DNA from 3 places in the Bacillus sp. GW823-FHT06B01 genome. Region 1 is predicted to be linked to each of the others. Evidence: riboswitches for the same ligand, from Rfam matches in the RefSeq annotation. Region 1 holds a riboswitch; each other region holds the start of a gene.
What was found. Region 1 has a riboswitch for thiamine pyrophosphate ahead of thiM (hydroxyethylthiazole kinase). Riboswitches for the same ligand answer to the same signal wherever they lie in the genome.

Region 1 (4,658 bases):
TTACTTGTACTGCAAGTAGCAGGATCGGGCGGAACATTCCCAATTCAAATGACACCAGCGTTCTTCCAAGCAATTTATCCGTTCTTACCGTTCACATACGCAATTAGTGCAATTCGTGAAACAGTAGGCGGAATGCTATGGGATATCGTAACGCGAGATTTACTTGTGTTAAGTGCTTTCGTAGTAGTTATGATTGTAGCTGCGTTATTACTGAAAACACCAATTAACAAATCGAGTGAAAAGTTTGTTGAGAACGCAAAAGGAAGTAAAATTATTCATTAATAATAAAAGGTTCCTACCGAGAGTGGTAGGAACCTTTTTGTTTAATCAAATTTTAATTTCTTTAAAGCTTCTGCGAACGGATTATTTAATGGTTCTTCTTCTTTTTTCTGTTGTTTCATATATTTTTGAACGTCGCGCTTATCAGCCTTGCTTCCAGATTCCTTTTTACGTCTTTCTTGGAATGTGGATAATTTCTCGCGATAGCCACATTTACATGCAAAGGTTTGTCCTGCACCTTCACCACGTAATTCTAACTTCTTCTTACATTGCGGACAACGAGCGTTTGTTGTACGAGATACGTTTTTACGATGACCACATTCACGGTCTTGGCAAACGAGCATTTTTCCTTTTTTGCCGTTTACCTCTAGCATTGGTTTACCGCAATCTGGACAAGACTTCGTTGAAATGTTGTCATGTTTATATTTTTTATCACTCGATTTTATTTCAGCAACAATTTCTTTCGTATAGTTCTTCATTTCTGAAATGAATACTTCTTTCTTTAATTTTCCTTTAGCGATAGCTTCTAACTTTTGCTCCCATTCGCCAGTTAGTGTAGGAGATTTCAGTTCTTCTGGCACTAAATCAAGTAACTGACGGCCTTTTGAAGTAATATGAATATCTTTACCACGTTTTTCAAGTAAGAACGAATTGAATAACTTGTCGATAATATCAGCACGCGTTGCTACAGTACCTAATCCACCAGTTGACTTTAACGTATCAGCAAGTTGTTTATTTTGCGTATCCATATATTTCGTAGGATTCTCCATTGCTGAAAGTAAAGTCGCCTCATTAAAACGTGCAGGTGCTTTCGTTTGCCCTGATGTTTGCATAATTAACTTTACAGTTAATGTATCGCTTTTTTCAATGTGAGGTAGAAGTTGTTCTTTTACGTCATCAGTTACATCATCATCTTCAAAGCGATTTTCATATACTTCTTTCCAACCGGCATGTAGAATAGTTTTTCCACGTGCGATGAACGTTTCATTGCCAACTTTTGTGCGTAACGTTAGTTGCTCGTATTCGAATGCTGGGAATAAAACGGCTAAGAAACGTTTTACAACTAAATCATAAATTTTACGTTCTTTATCTGTGAAGGCTGAGAAGTTAACGTATCCTTCTGTCGGAATAATTGCGTGATGATCACTTACTTTACTATCATCAACAAATGACTTATTAGACTTGATAGGCTTTTGTAATACTTTATGTGCTAAAGGACGGTACTCTCCAACGCCACATGCTTTTAGACGCTCTGGAAGTGTTCCAACGATATCAGATGAAATATAGCGTGAATCTGTACGAGGGTACGTTAGCACTTTATGTTGTTCATACAATTTCTGCATAATGTTTAATGTTTCTTTAGCAGAGTAACCGAACTTTTTATTTGCATCACGTTGCAATTCAGTTAAATCGTAAAGACCAGGAGAGAATGACTTCTTCTGTTTTTTATCAATTTCCACAACGGTAGCATTATGCTTATCTAAACCTTTTACGATACCATCAATTTTTTCTTTATTAAAACTGCGGCTATTACCATTTGCATCTTGCCAAGTTAGTTTTAACTGATTCGTTGTTTGTGCTTCGATACCGTAGTAAGTTTGAGCTTTGAAGTTCTTTATTTCATCTTCACGATTAGCGATCATAGCGACAGTAGGTGTTTGCACGCGGCCGCAATTCAGCTGGGCGTTAAAGCGAGTCGTTAATGCTCGAGTCGCGTTAAGACCGATGTACCAGTCAGCTTCTGAACGTGCGACAGCCGAAGCGTATAAATTGTCATATGCTTTACCTGGTTTTAAATTTGCGAAGCCATCTTTAATTGCTTTGTCAGTAACAGATGAAATCCATAAACGCTTAATAGGCTTCTGTATTTTAACTTTATCGATAATCCAACGTGCGACTAATTCGCCTTCACGTCCAGCATCTGTCGCTACAATAATTTCATTTACATCTTTTCTAAGAAGCTGGCTTTTTACAGCGTTAAACTGTTTCCCTGTTTGTTTAATAACGGTTAGTTTTAAACGCTCGGGTAGCATCGGTAAATCTTCTAAATTCCACTTTTTATATTTCACATCATAGCTTTCTGGATCTGCTAATGTAACGAGATGACCTAAAGCCCAAGTTACAATATATTTACTACCTTCAAGGTAGCCATTTCCTTTTTTATCGCACTTAAGTACACGCGCAATATCTCGTGCAACGGAAGGTTTTTCAGCGATTACAACGCTTTTTGACATATTAAAAACATCCTTTCAAATTTCCATACGTTAACTATAGCATACATTTTCTTGAGATTCAGTTTCGCTCCAGATTTGAACGTTTTTTAGTGGTATGAACAAAAATTGTTTGAAATCAAATGATGGTGATAGAACATAATCTACACGATGATGAGACTATGAAAAATAGATACTTATTTATCCCGCATTAACGGGCAGTAAGACCCCTGCCTCAAAATTCAGCGGAAGCAAAGAAGTTAGGTAGGGGATCAACTGCCCATAAAAGCCCGATTGGTTCAACTAATAATCAGTGGGGGATGAACAACCCCCCCACTGATTAAAGTTTCACTTTATTATGCGTATTGTTTTATCAGTTGCTTCTATATGAAATAGAAAAGTAAAGAACTTGTTATTTTACTAGAATAAGAGTAGACTTTGAAGTAGAAGAATAATAAGCACATGGGAGTTTGTGGATGCAAACTGAGAGTATGACTAATCCGTCATTGACCATTTGAACCTGTTGGATAATGCCAGCGTAGGGAGAGTGTAAAAGCACATGTTCAGGCACTTTGCGTACGCGCAAAGTGCCTTTTTGTGTATCTCCCATCACTATAGTTAGGGGATGAGAAGGATGAATATGAAAGAAATTAGTAAAGTAGTGGATTTGGTGAGAGAATCTAATCCGCTCGTTCATAATATTACAAATGTTGTTGTAACAAACTTTACAGCTAACGGTTTGTTAGCGTTAGGGGCATCGCCTGTAATGGCGTATGCAAAAGAAGAAGTAGCAGAAATGGCTAGCATTGCTGGAGCATTAGTATTAAATATGGGGACACTCCGTCCTGAAGAAGTAGAAGCGATGTTACTTGCGGGTAAATCAGCAAATGTGAACAATGTACCAGTACTGTTTGATCCAGTTGGTGCAGGAGCAACATCGTATCGAACAGAAGTTGCGAGGTATATTCCGACTGAAATCGAGTTAGCGATTATTCGCGGGAACGCAGCTGAAATAGCGAACGTTATTAATGAGAGCTGGGAAATTAAAGGGGTAGACGCCGGTGTTGGAAATGGCAATGTTGTAAGTATTGCAAGGCAGGCAGCGGATGAATTAAATACAGTAGCGGTGATTACTGGAAAAGAAGATGTTGTTACAGATGGAGAGCGAACGATTCTTATTCGAAATGGTCACTCTATTTTAACGAAGGTTACGGGAACTGGTTGTTTACTAACTTCTGTAATAGGAGCATTTGTAGCAGTAGAAAAGGATTATGTAAAGGCAGCAGTAGCGGCATTAACGTTTTATGGTGTAGCTGCGGAACTGGCAGCTGCTAAGACAGTGGAAAAGGGACCTGGTAGTTTCCAAATTGAATTTTTAAATCAGTTAGCGAATACTACTTCAGGTGATATCGAGAAGTACGGGAAGATTGAGATTATATAGTAAGGAGGGGAACTAGATGTCGCGTATTACAAAGGCTGACATGTCCAGGTTGTTATCAGTATATTTTATAATGGGAAGTAACAATTGTGCGAAAGAGCCGCTACAAGTATTGAGAGATGCACTCGAAGGCGGTATAACAATTTTTCAATTTCGTGAAAAGGGAGAAGGCGCTTTAACAGGAGAGGAACGCATTTGTTTCGCAAAAGAACTACAAGCAGTCTGTAAAGAGTACGGTGTACCGTTCATCGTAAATGATGATGTGGAACTAGCTCTCGAGTTAGATGCTGATGGCGTGCATGTTGGACAAGATGATGAAGGGATTACTTCTGTTCGTGAAAAAATGGGGGATAAAATTGTTGGTGTATCTACACATACAATTGAAGAAGCACGCTGGGCAATTGAAAACGGAGCTGATTATTTAGGTGTTGGCCCTATTTTCCCAACGAGTACGAAAAAAGATACGAAAGCTGTGCAAGGAACGAAAGGCTTAGCTCATTTTAGAGAGCAAGGAATTACAATACCGATTGTCGGGATTGGTGGCATTACAATTGAAAATACAGCATCAGTTATAGAAGCAGGTGCAGACGGTGTTTCTATTATTTCCGCGATTAGTTTAGCGGAATCTGCGTATGAAAGTACGAAGAAGCTAGTTGAGGAAGTAAATAGGGGTTTGTAGGAAAACGGAACTTCACAAAAATAGTAAAAAACATAATGGACAGTTAAAAATA
Region 2 (4,658 bases), on a different contig from region 1:
ATTATTTGAATTATGCAGGAAGTGCAGAAGGAATTCAGAAGCTGGAGCAAGATTTTTTAAGAGAAAATAATACGTGGATTACAACGTTAGATCAGAATGGGAATTTAAAACATGCGGATGATTTTTATTTTGAAGTAACAATAAATCGTATGCAACAAAAGAGCTTTGGACAACAAATATTCAAGATTCCCTTAGGTAATCTCGTCAATATAGAGGAGATTGATAATAAATCATCAGAGCAGTTTTTAGGACAAGAAATTTATTTTTCTGGAGTGAGAAAAGAAGATAGTTTTATTCCATTCTCTTTTTCTTTATCTAAGCAGAATTTAAGCGGATCTAATAAACCGTTAGAAAAAGCATTTAATGAGAAAATGAGTAAATTATATGAGGAGAAAAAGAAAGCAGTCGGGGAACAAGTTGTTAAGGAGAAGAGGCCGGCCGTTCAGGAGCAAGTTGCCCAAGAACCAGATTTTTACATAGGAGGACGTGTTACAAAAGTACAGTTACCAGATGTAAACGGTCCTGTGAATCCAATTTATAAAAATAGCATATTTTTAGATAATATTAAGGTTTTTCAAACTGATTTATTATTAAAAGAAAGCAATAAAATACGATATACAACACAAACAATGGATTATGAAAAGAATGATATAAAATATAAATTATTAATTAAGCCAATAAAAGAAAAAGACGGATCAGTAGCATATATATATGCAATGGCTTCTTTACAGCCTGTAGATGAAGCAGTACAAATGGTGCAAGATTACTACATTTACATCATTGCATTTGTAGTCGTTCTCATTTTTCTAGCTTCGTTTTATTATTCAAAACAAATTGCAAAGCCGTTATTAAAAATAAATGATACCACGAAGAAAATAGCGCATTTAGATTTCACCGAAAAAATTCCGATTACTTCAAAAGATGAAATTGGTGATTTATCGAATAATATTAATGTACTATCTAATAAACTTCATTCGCATATTGGACAGCTAGAACAAGATATTGAAAAGGAAAGAAAGTTAGAAAATACGCGGAAAGAATTTATTTCTGGTGTGTCGCATGAATTGAAAACACCGCTGAGTATTATGAAAAGTTGTATTTCTATTTTAAAAGATGGAGTAGCTGAACATAAAAAAGAGTACTATTTTCAGGCGATGGAACGAGAAGTAGATAAAATGGATACTTTAATTTTGGATATGCTTGAGTTAGCTAAATTTGAGTCAGGTACATATAAAATGAAAAAGGATTTATTTTATATTGATTCAGTAATTGAAGATATATGTGAATACCTTTCTGTGGAGATAGAGAAAAAAGAACTTCGTGTGCATAAAAATATATGTTCAGTTGAAGTGATGGCAAATCAAAGTCGGATTGAACAAGTAATCGTGAACTTCATTACGAATGCCATACGTTATACACCAAATAAAGAGGATATTATTATTTCCACAATAGATGAGCAGGATCGTATAAAAGTGTGTATTGAAAATAAAGGTACTCACATTGAAGAAGAACAATTAGATAAAATTTGGGATCGTTTTTATCGTGTGGATGCAGCTCGTCAGCGTTCACAAGGTGGAACGGGTCTTGGGCTAGCTATTTCTAAAAATATTTTAGAACTACACGATGCTGAATATGGGGTGAAGAATACAGAAGACGGTGTATTATTTTACTTCTACTTACCAAAAAAAGCGTAGATGGTACATGCTACGCTTTTTTAATTTATTTTCATATTATCTTTACCTAATCTTTATTTTTAAGCGATATAATCTGGTTAGAAAATGAGGTTATGTAAGGAGTCGATGAACCGTGCATAGCAAGTGGCTAAGTATAATGGTATTTATTTTCTTTTGTGCATTTATTGTATTTTTAATTGATATTACGATATGAAAAAAGAGCGCTTATGAAGCGCTCTTTTTGTTTGAATTTATTTGATAAGCATTGATGCTTTTGAATAAACGTGGTGAAGTGATAAATAAAAAGATAAGTAAAACGGTACATAGAATATAGGAACCAATCATTGTGCTACCGTTAAATATTAAAGAATATAGAACTGCTGATTGGCCTTTCGGTGCATATTGTCCCCAGAAAATAATACCGGCAATAAAGTGACAGAAGTAGCGAGCAAAGCTACCAACAAATGTAGCAACAATAATGTAACCAATAACTTTCTTTCCTTCGTTTTGTTTTTGTGAAGGTTTGTCTTTACGGCTACTTAAATTGGATTGTTCTAAGCTATTTACATTGGATGTTAAAAGTGCTTTTTGAATTGGTCGATAGAATAAACCAGCAAATCCAATGAATGCGAAAGCAACGAAGTATTCAATTAGTACTTGAATTGGTGTGACGATAATGGCATCGCCTACGACAATTTGTAATAATCCCCAAATTAAGCCTCCTAAGAAAGCCATTTTGAAGCCCCAGCGATATGCGATAATAAAAATAGGAATCATAGCGAATGAGATGGAACCACCTGTTGCTGATATTTTGATTGAAAGTGGTAAAATGTCGATGACCAGGGCGAAGGCTGCAAGAATTGCAGATTCGATCATCGCTTGTAAATTGGTGTTACGCATGTTGTCTCCCCCTAAATCCAAGTTGTACAAAAAAGAATAGATATCATAGGAGGATACGAAATACGTAAATAAAAAAGAGGTATGTATTTCGGACGTTTGCACAATCCCTGCGTTAGCATTAACTAACAGGTTCGAAGGGTCGGAACGAAGTGTTCCCTCTCAGCGGCATGGCTCCCCCAGTGATAACGAGATTCTTTATTTGCTATTGTTTATTGTAAGCGAAATGGATGAGAATGGCAAACGAATACAGTATGACAATGATTGAAATAGAATTGTAGCGAAATATTAATAAATATGAAGCAAAAGGGTATAGTACAAGAGAAATAGAGTGTGCTATAATTTTTTTGAAAATAATTATCATTCTCTTCTGAGGGGGAAGGTTATGAGCTTAGTAGATATTAAAATCGGTGAGAAAGTGTTAGTAAAAAGCGTTCAGTCTTTAGATCATTTACTAAAGAGAAGATTGGCTGCTTTCGGTCTTTCTGAAGGAAGCGAACTTCGCATGAAGCAGAAAGCGATGTTCAAAGGTCCTTGTACATTGGAGTGTCGTGGACAGTTAATTAGTATTCGTCATTGTGACGCGAAAATGATAAAGGTGGAATTAGCGTGAATAAGGTAGCTTTGCTAGGGAATCCGAATACAGGGAAGACATCATTATTTAATGCACTTACTGGTTCTTATGAATACGTAGGAAACTGGAGCGGTGTAACAGTAGAAAAGAAGGTTGGTAAATTAAAAGATAAGCAAGGGACATTAATTGATTTACCAGGTGTTTATGATTTGAATCCAGTTTCGCGTGATGAAGGTGTCGTTACAAATTTTCTACTAACAGACGAATTTCATCATATGTTAAATATAGTGGATTCTTCGCAATTCGAGAGAAATATGCATTTAACGTTGCAATTACTTGAGTTTGGAAAGCCGGTTTCAATCGGATTAAATATGGTCGATGTGGCAAAGCAACGAGGCATTGTAATTAATGTAAAACGATTATCAGAGTTATTAGGTGTAACAGTCGTTCCTGTCGTTGCAAGAAGCGGAAAAGGTTGTGAAGAACTACTTGCGACTCTTAAAGAAAATGAAAAAAACGAGAAAAAGCCATTCGTAATTTCATATGGTGTACAGATGGATGAAGGAATTGGACAGGTAATTTCTCTTTTAGAGAAAGCGAATTACAAGCATCCAAGATGGTTAGCTCTTCAATTTTTAAGTAATAACGAAGTAGTAGAAAAAGAAATGAAAGCATTACCAATTTATAAGGAACTTGCAGCCATTCGATCTCGCTTAGAAGGAAAACTTGATTGTACGTTGGAGGAGCACATTTACAAAACTCGTGAAGCGTATATTGAAAAGTTAAAAACAAATGTTATGCGGCATGAGAAAGAAGGAAAAATTCCTTTTTCGGAAAAAATTGATAGATTAATTACACATAAAATTTTAGGACTTCCAATCTTTTTAGCAGTTATGTTTTTTATTTTTCAGGTTACGTTTACGTGGATTGGTACACCTTTATCCGATATGTTAGATGAGTTTTTTGGTGGCCAGCTTACGGATTGGGTGACGGCTGGACTTACAAGTATTGGAGCTTCTCATTTTATTCAAGCACTCGTTACAGAAGGTATTATTGCCGGTGTTGGTGCTGTATTAGTATTCGTTCCACAAATCTTTGCACTATTCTTTTTCATTTCATTATTAGAAGATTCAGGGTATATGGCGCGAATTGCAGTTGTTATGGATAGAATTATGGAGTTCTTCGGTTTAAACGGAAAAGCGTTCATTCCGATGATTATCGGTTTTGGATGTAATGTTCCAGGTATTATGGCAGCGAGAACGATTGAACAAGAAAAAGAACGTTTACTTACAGTTCTTGTAACACCGTTTATGTCTTGTTCGGCACGTTTACCTGTATATGCATTATTTGCGGGAGTATTCTTCCCTCAAAGTCAGGCAACTGTTGTGTTTTCTTTATATGTTGCAGGTATTGTTCTTGCGTTATTAGTTACAAAAATTATGTCTCTTACCATTTTAAAAGCGGAAAAATCTATTTTCGTTATTGAACTACCTCCTTACCGTGTACCACAAGCG
Region 3 (4,658 bases), on a different contig from region 1:
TTTATAAAGAAGAAAATTTAGCAGCATTTATCGTATATGGAATGGATAAAGTAAAAAATTTGCCGCAGTTTCATAAAGATGAAATTCCAACTCTAGTACGTATTCTTCGCTTATGCCAAGAGATTGGTTGGTATGAAGAAGCAAATACTTTTATGATAACTCAAGGACTAGCTGAGTTTGTTCACACTTCATTGGAATATGAAACGTGGGATCTTTTGACGCAAGCAGTTGCTTTAAACTATTTAATTATTAAATATCGTATTGGTGAATTGACTGATGGGGATGTAGAAATTTGGGATAGGGTTAAATTTAATGAGAAATGTATAAAGGATTGTAAACATCTATTATCTCATAAAGAAGTATTGGAATTTACATTCTTTTATATGTGTAAGAGAGCTAAATTACTATCAAAAGAGCAATTAAATAGTGATATGATGAGTCTAGCGATGTATTGTAATACGTTTGTGTATGACTTATACACACATGACCTATTACGAAAATATCGTAAGTGTACAGACTTCCTATCATATTATGGACCTAGTCAAGCGGTGTTAGCTTGTCAAAGAGCTGTACTTTCTCAAATTTCAGATCGATTAGACCCATTGAAAACTACTCATGTAGATGATTATTTATATGTAATGAAAGAAATGATGGAGCATATGACGATAGGAATAATGGATCGATATGATCATTTTATCGGGAAGTTATTATCATATGTACCATTTTTCGAAATGATTCAAGTTCCACAACATGCATATTATTGTGAAGAATTGCTGTATATTTGTAAGGGCATTGAATATAAAGAAGAAATATTACGCAATTATATATTTATACAATTACATGATTGTTTACCATCATTCTTTAAACTATTTCTTAAAAATAAACGTTATGCAACAATTCATGATATTCTGTTCTATTGGTGTGATGATGAACAAAGAATGAGCTTAGAGAAAAAATATAATCTTAGCTTTATTTATGAAAAATATGCTTGCGGATAAAGAGCATTTTCTATATAAATTAAAAAGGATCTCAAGTTTATATGAGATCCTTTTTTTATTAGTAAAGCAAGGAAAATGCAATTAAGACGAGAAATAACATTCCATAAAGGAGAAATTGTGCCGTTTTACTTCCTTGTATACCAAAAAAAGTATTTATTTTTGTGTATAAATTCAATATATATTTTATCGGATTATCTTTGAAAGATCGGTACACAGTGTCTCCTCTTTCTAAGCTTCTTGTTCGTGTTTTTTTGTATTAGGGACATGAATGTATCTAGCTATGAATAATAAAACAGCCATAAAGAATACAGGAAATACGGTAGATAAATAAAAACCATTACTAATAATATTTGTTATTAGGGCACTTAATAGAAAGATGGCGTTATATATATGAGCAATTTTTTGTTTTAGTTGTACTTGAAAGGATTCCATCATAATTTCTAAAGCAACAAAAGTAATGATAATAGATAAAAATACAGTGTTTGTATTGTAAATGATTAAACAACAGATTAAACCTAAAAAGGCGAAGTATTCAATTAAGAGAGGTATATTGATATTGCGTTGCATACAATTTACCTAACTAAATATGGCAGTGGGTTTACTGCATTTGTTTTTTCAAAATTCCATTCTCCATTGTGTAATTCAAAATGAAGATGTTGCCCGTATGAATGACCTGTGTTTCCCATATGACCTACTAATTGTCCAGCTTGTACTTGATCACCAGCTTGTACAGTGCGATCTTTCATGTGTGCATAGACTGTCGTATATAATTTCCCGTTTATTTGATGGGCGATGAACACAACATTGCCATAGCTAGCTGAATAATATGATTTCACAACTTTACCTGCAGCTGCCGCCTGGATTGAGACATTACCTTGAGCTGCAATATCTATACCATAATGCATTTGTTCCCAGCGTATATCAAAGGTTGAGCTAATTCTTCCTTGAGTAGGGAATTTGAAAACTGCTGGAATGGAAGTAGTTTGAGCCGTTTGAGCTTGTGATTGATTTTGCATCACATAATGTTTTGCTACGTATCCGTATCCTGTGCCAAAACGAATTTTATACCAAGTTCCTACAGTTTCCACTACTTGTATTTGTGTACCATTTTGTAATGAACCAAGTAGTGCACTACTTGTACTAGCGTTGCCACGTACATTAAGTTTAGGTGTTGCAACTGTGTATTTCGTATTATTTTGAACTGTGATGCCTTTTACTAACGGCTGTGAACCATTAGACACGAATGCTTTTTGTACGTAACCTGTTTTGCCATTATGTAAAATTTTATACCACTCGCCTTGTTCTTCTTGAATGGTAACGAATTTCCCATTTGGTAATACATCTAAAATTGAAGATTCTAAATTAGGTTCAGAACGAACGTTTAATGCATTGGCATTAACGATGTATTGATTATTAGATTGAAGTTTGTTTTTTAGTAGAATAGCATCTTTTTGTACGTAACCTACTTTATTATTAACAGATACTTTATACCAGCCATTAGTTGTTTCAAGTATGTTCACTTTCGTATTAAAGCGAATTGTATCAATTGAAGAGCTATTTGCGTTATCTTTTGTATGTAAGGCTACTTGATCGACTTTGACATATCCAGTTTTCACATTAGATAATTGTTCAGCGTTGGCTGTTTGTACATTTGTTTCTCCCATAGAAGGAAGTAAAGAGGCAATTGCGACAGTAGTTGCTGTTAAAGCAGTAGCTTTCATATTCATATAATAGAGACCTCCTCTAGTTGTATAGTTGTAATTTTATTATAGTATAAAGATATAATATAGTGGGTGTATTCACATAAATGTAATATGAACTCAATATAAAAATAAATTTTTTAAGGATAATGATTCCTTTTTATCCAATTAATTAGGATAATAATTTCTAACATAGAATATAAGTATTATATAGTTTTGTTATTTCGTTGACAATTGGGAAAATTAAAACAGTTGATGGTGTCTTATTACGATGTTATACTGACAGTGTTAATTTCATAGTTTGCTAGGAGAGCTGGTGTTGCCAGCTGAGAGTAGGCCGTAAGCCTTTGATCCTTTTCATTACCTGATCTAGATTATGCTAGCGTAGGGAAGCAATTCGGACACTAATAATGAGTCCCCGTTTCTTTGCGTATAGAAACGGGGCTTTTTTGTTTGAAAATTTCATATTGAAACCACTAGGGGTGCTTGTTGTGCTGAGAGAGGAATAATCCTTAACCCTTACAGACCTGATCTAGGTAATACTAGCGAAGGGAAGTGGAACAACGAATAAATTATAATTTTATTTGCTGTAACCACTTCTTATTTAGAAGTGGTTTTTTATTTAGATATATAAATTGAAAGGGGATAGCGAAATGAAATTTTGCGATAGATTATTAGAAACTGTACAACCAGTTTGGGAGATGAGCCATAATCATCCGTTTGTAGTAGGTATGGGAGATGGCACATTAGAAAAAGATAAGTTTCAGTATTATATTATTCAAGATTATTTATATTTGTTAGATTATGCAAAGCTATATGCGATTGGTGTTGTAAAAGCAACGAATCCACAAGTAATGGGGAAATTTGCTGAACAAATTGATGGCATATTAAATGGAGAAATGACGATCCATAAACAATATGCAAAAAGACTTGGTATTTCTATAGAGGAGATAGAATCTGCAAAACCATCTGCTAAAAATTTAGCCTATACAAATTACATGATGTCTGTATCTCAAAATGGCACACTTGCGGAATTAATAGCAGCACTTCTTCCATGTATGTGGAGTTACTGGGAAATTGGAAAGCGTTTAAACGATATTCCTGGAGCAAGAGATCATGAGTTCTTTGGTGAGTGGATTCAAGGATATAGTTCAGAAGAATACGGTAGCCTTTGTATTTGGTTAATAGATTTATTAAATGAAATGGCAGTTGGAAAGTCTGACAAAGAGCTAGATCGATTAGAGGAGATATTCCTATATTCCAGTCGATTTGAATATTTATTCTGGGATATGTCCTATCGTAAGGAGATGTGGGGATTTGAGGAGCAAGAACATACTACAGTTTCATAATGTTTCTTTTCATTATGATGAGAAACCAATCATCAATGAATTAAATGCTTCTATACAAGATAAAGAGTTTGTAAGTATTATTGGACCGAGTGGATGCGGCAAAAGTACTCTATTTCGCCTTATTACAGGTTTAGAAGAAGCAAGTACGGGACAGATAGAGCTGACAGAAATAAAGAGCCATCCTGTAGGGTATATGCCCCAAAAAGATATGCTCCTGCCATGGAGAACGATTATTGAGAATGCTGCCCTACCGCTAGAGTGCCAAGGTGTACAGAAGAAAGAAGCACAAATAAAGGCAAAGGAACTGTTACATAAATTTGGCTTACAAGGGTATGAGACAAAATATCCGAAAGATTTATCTGGTGGTATGAGACAACGCGTATCTTTTATTCGAACTTTATTAACAGGCGGGGAGATATTGTTGTTAGATGAACCGTTTAGCGCGTTGGACGCTTTAACGAAGGCATCTTTGCAAGAATGGCTGTTTGAACAATGGAAAGAGTGGGAAAAAACAATTTTATTTATCACTCATGATGTGGAAGAAGCGTTGTTTCTTTCTAATCGAATTTTAGTAGTAGAGCAGCAACCGATAACTACTTTAACCGAGAGGG

Region 2: it holds a riboswitch for thiamine pyrophosphate, as region 1 does, so the genes downstream of both, AC1Q8N_RS07275 (energy-coupled thiamine transporter ThiT) here and thiM (hydroxyethylthiazole kinase) in region 1, are expected to answer to the same signal.
Region 3: it holds a riboswitch for thiamine pyrophosphate, as region 1 does, so the genes downstream of both, tenA (thiaminase II) here and thiM (hydroxyethylthiazole kinase) in region 1, are expected to answer to the same signal.

Annotation. Positions count from the first base shown of each region.
Region 1 is NZ_JBXAHR010000007.1:98,694-103,351, forward strand. It holds gene AC1Q8N_RS25185 (YhgE/Pip domain-containing protein) at 1-282, shown strand, start outside; gene topB (DNA topoisomerase III) at 324-2,513, opposite strand; TPP riboswitch at 2,942-3,051, shown strand; gene thiM (hydroxyethylthiazole kinase) at 3,115-3,930, shown strand; gene thiE (thiamine phosphate synthase) at 3,947-4,606, shown strand.
Region 2 is NZ_JBXAHR010000002.1:73,059-77,716, forward strand. It holds gene AC1Q8N_RS07270 (sensor histidine kinase) at 1-1,694, shown strand, start outside; gene AC1Q8N_RS07275 (energy-coupled thiamine transporter ThiT) at 1,899-2,573, opposite strand; TPP riboswitch at 2,660-2,761, opposite strand; gene AC1Q8N_RS07280 (FeoA family protein) at 2,956-3,183, shown strand; gene feoB (ferrous iron transport protein B) at 3,180-4,658, shown strand, end outside.
Region 3 is NZ_JBXAHR010000003.1:2,358-7,015, forward strand. It holds gene AC1Q8N_RS13070 (DUF3965 domain-containing protein) at 1-998, shown strand, start outside; gene AC1Q8N_RS13075 (hypothetical protein) at 1,227-1,565, opposite strand; gene AC1Q8N_RS13080 (SH3 domain-containing protein) at 1,571-2,725, opposite strand; TPP riboswitch at 2,995-3,106, shown strand; TPP riboswitch at 3,167-3,269, shown strand; gene tenA (thiaminase II) at 3,352-4,047, shown strand; gene AC1Q8N_RS13090 (ABC transporter ATP-binding protein) at 4,016-4,658, shown strand, end outside.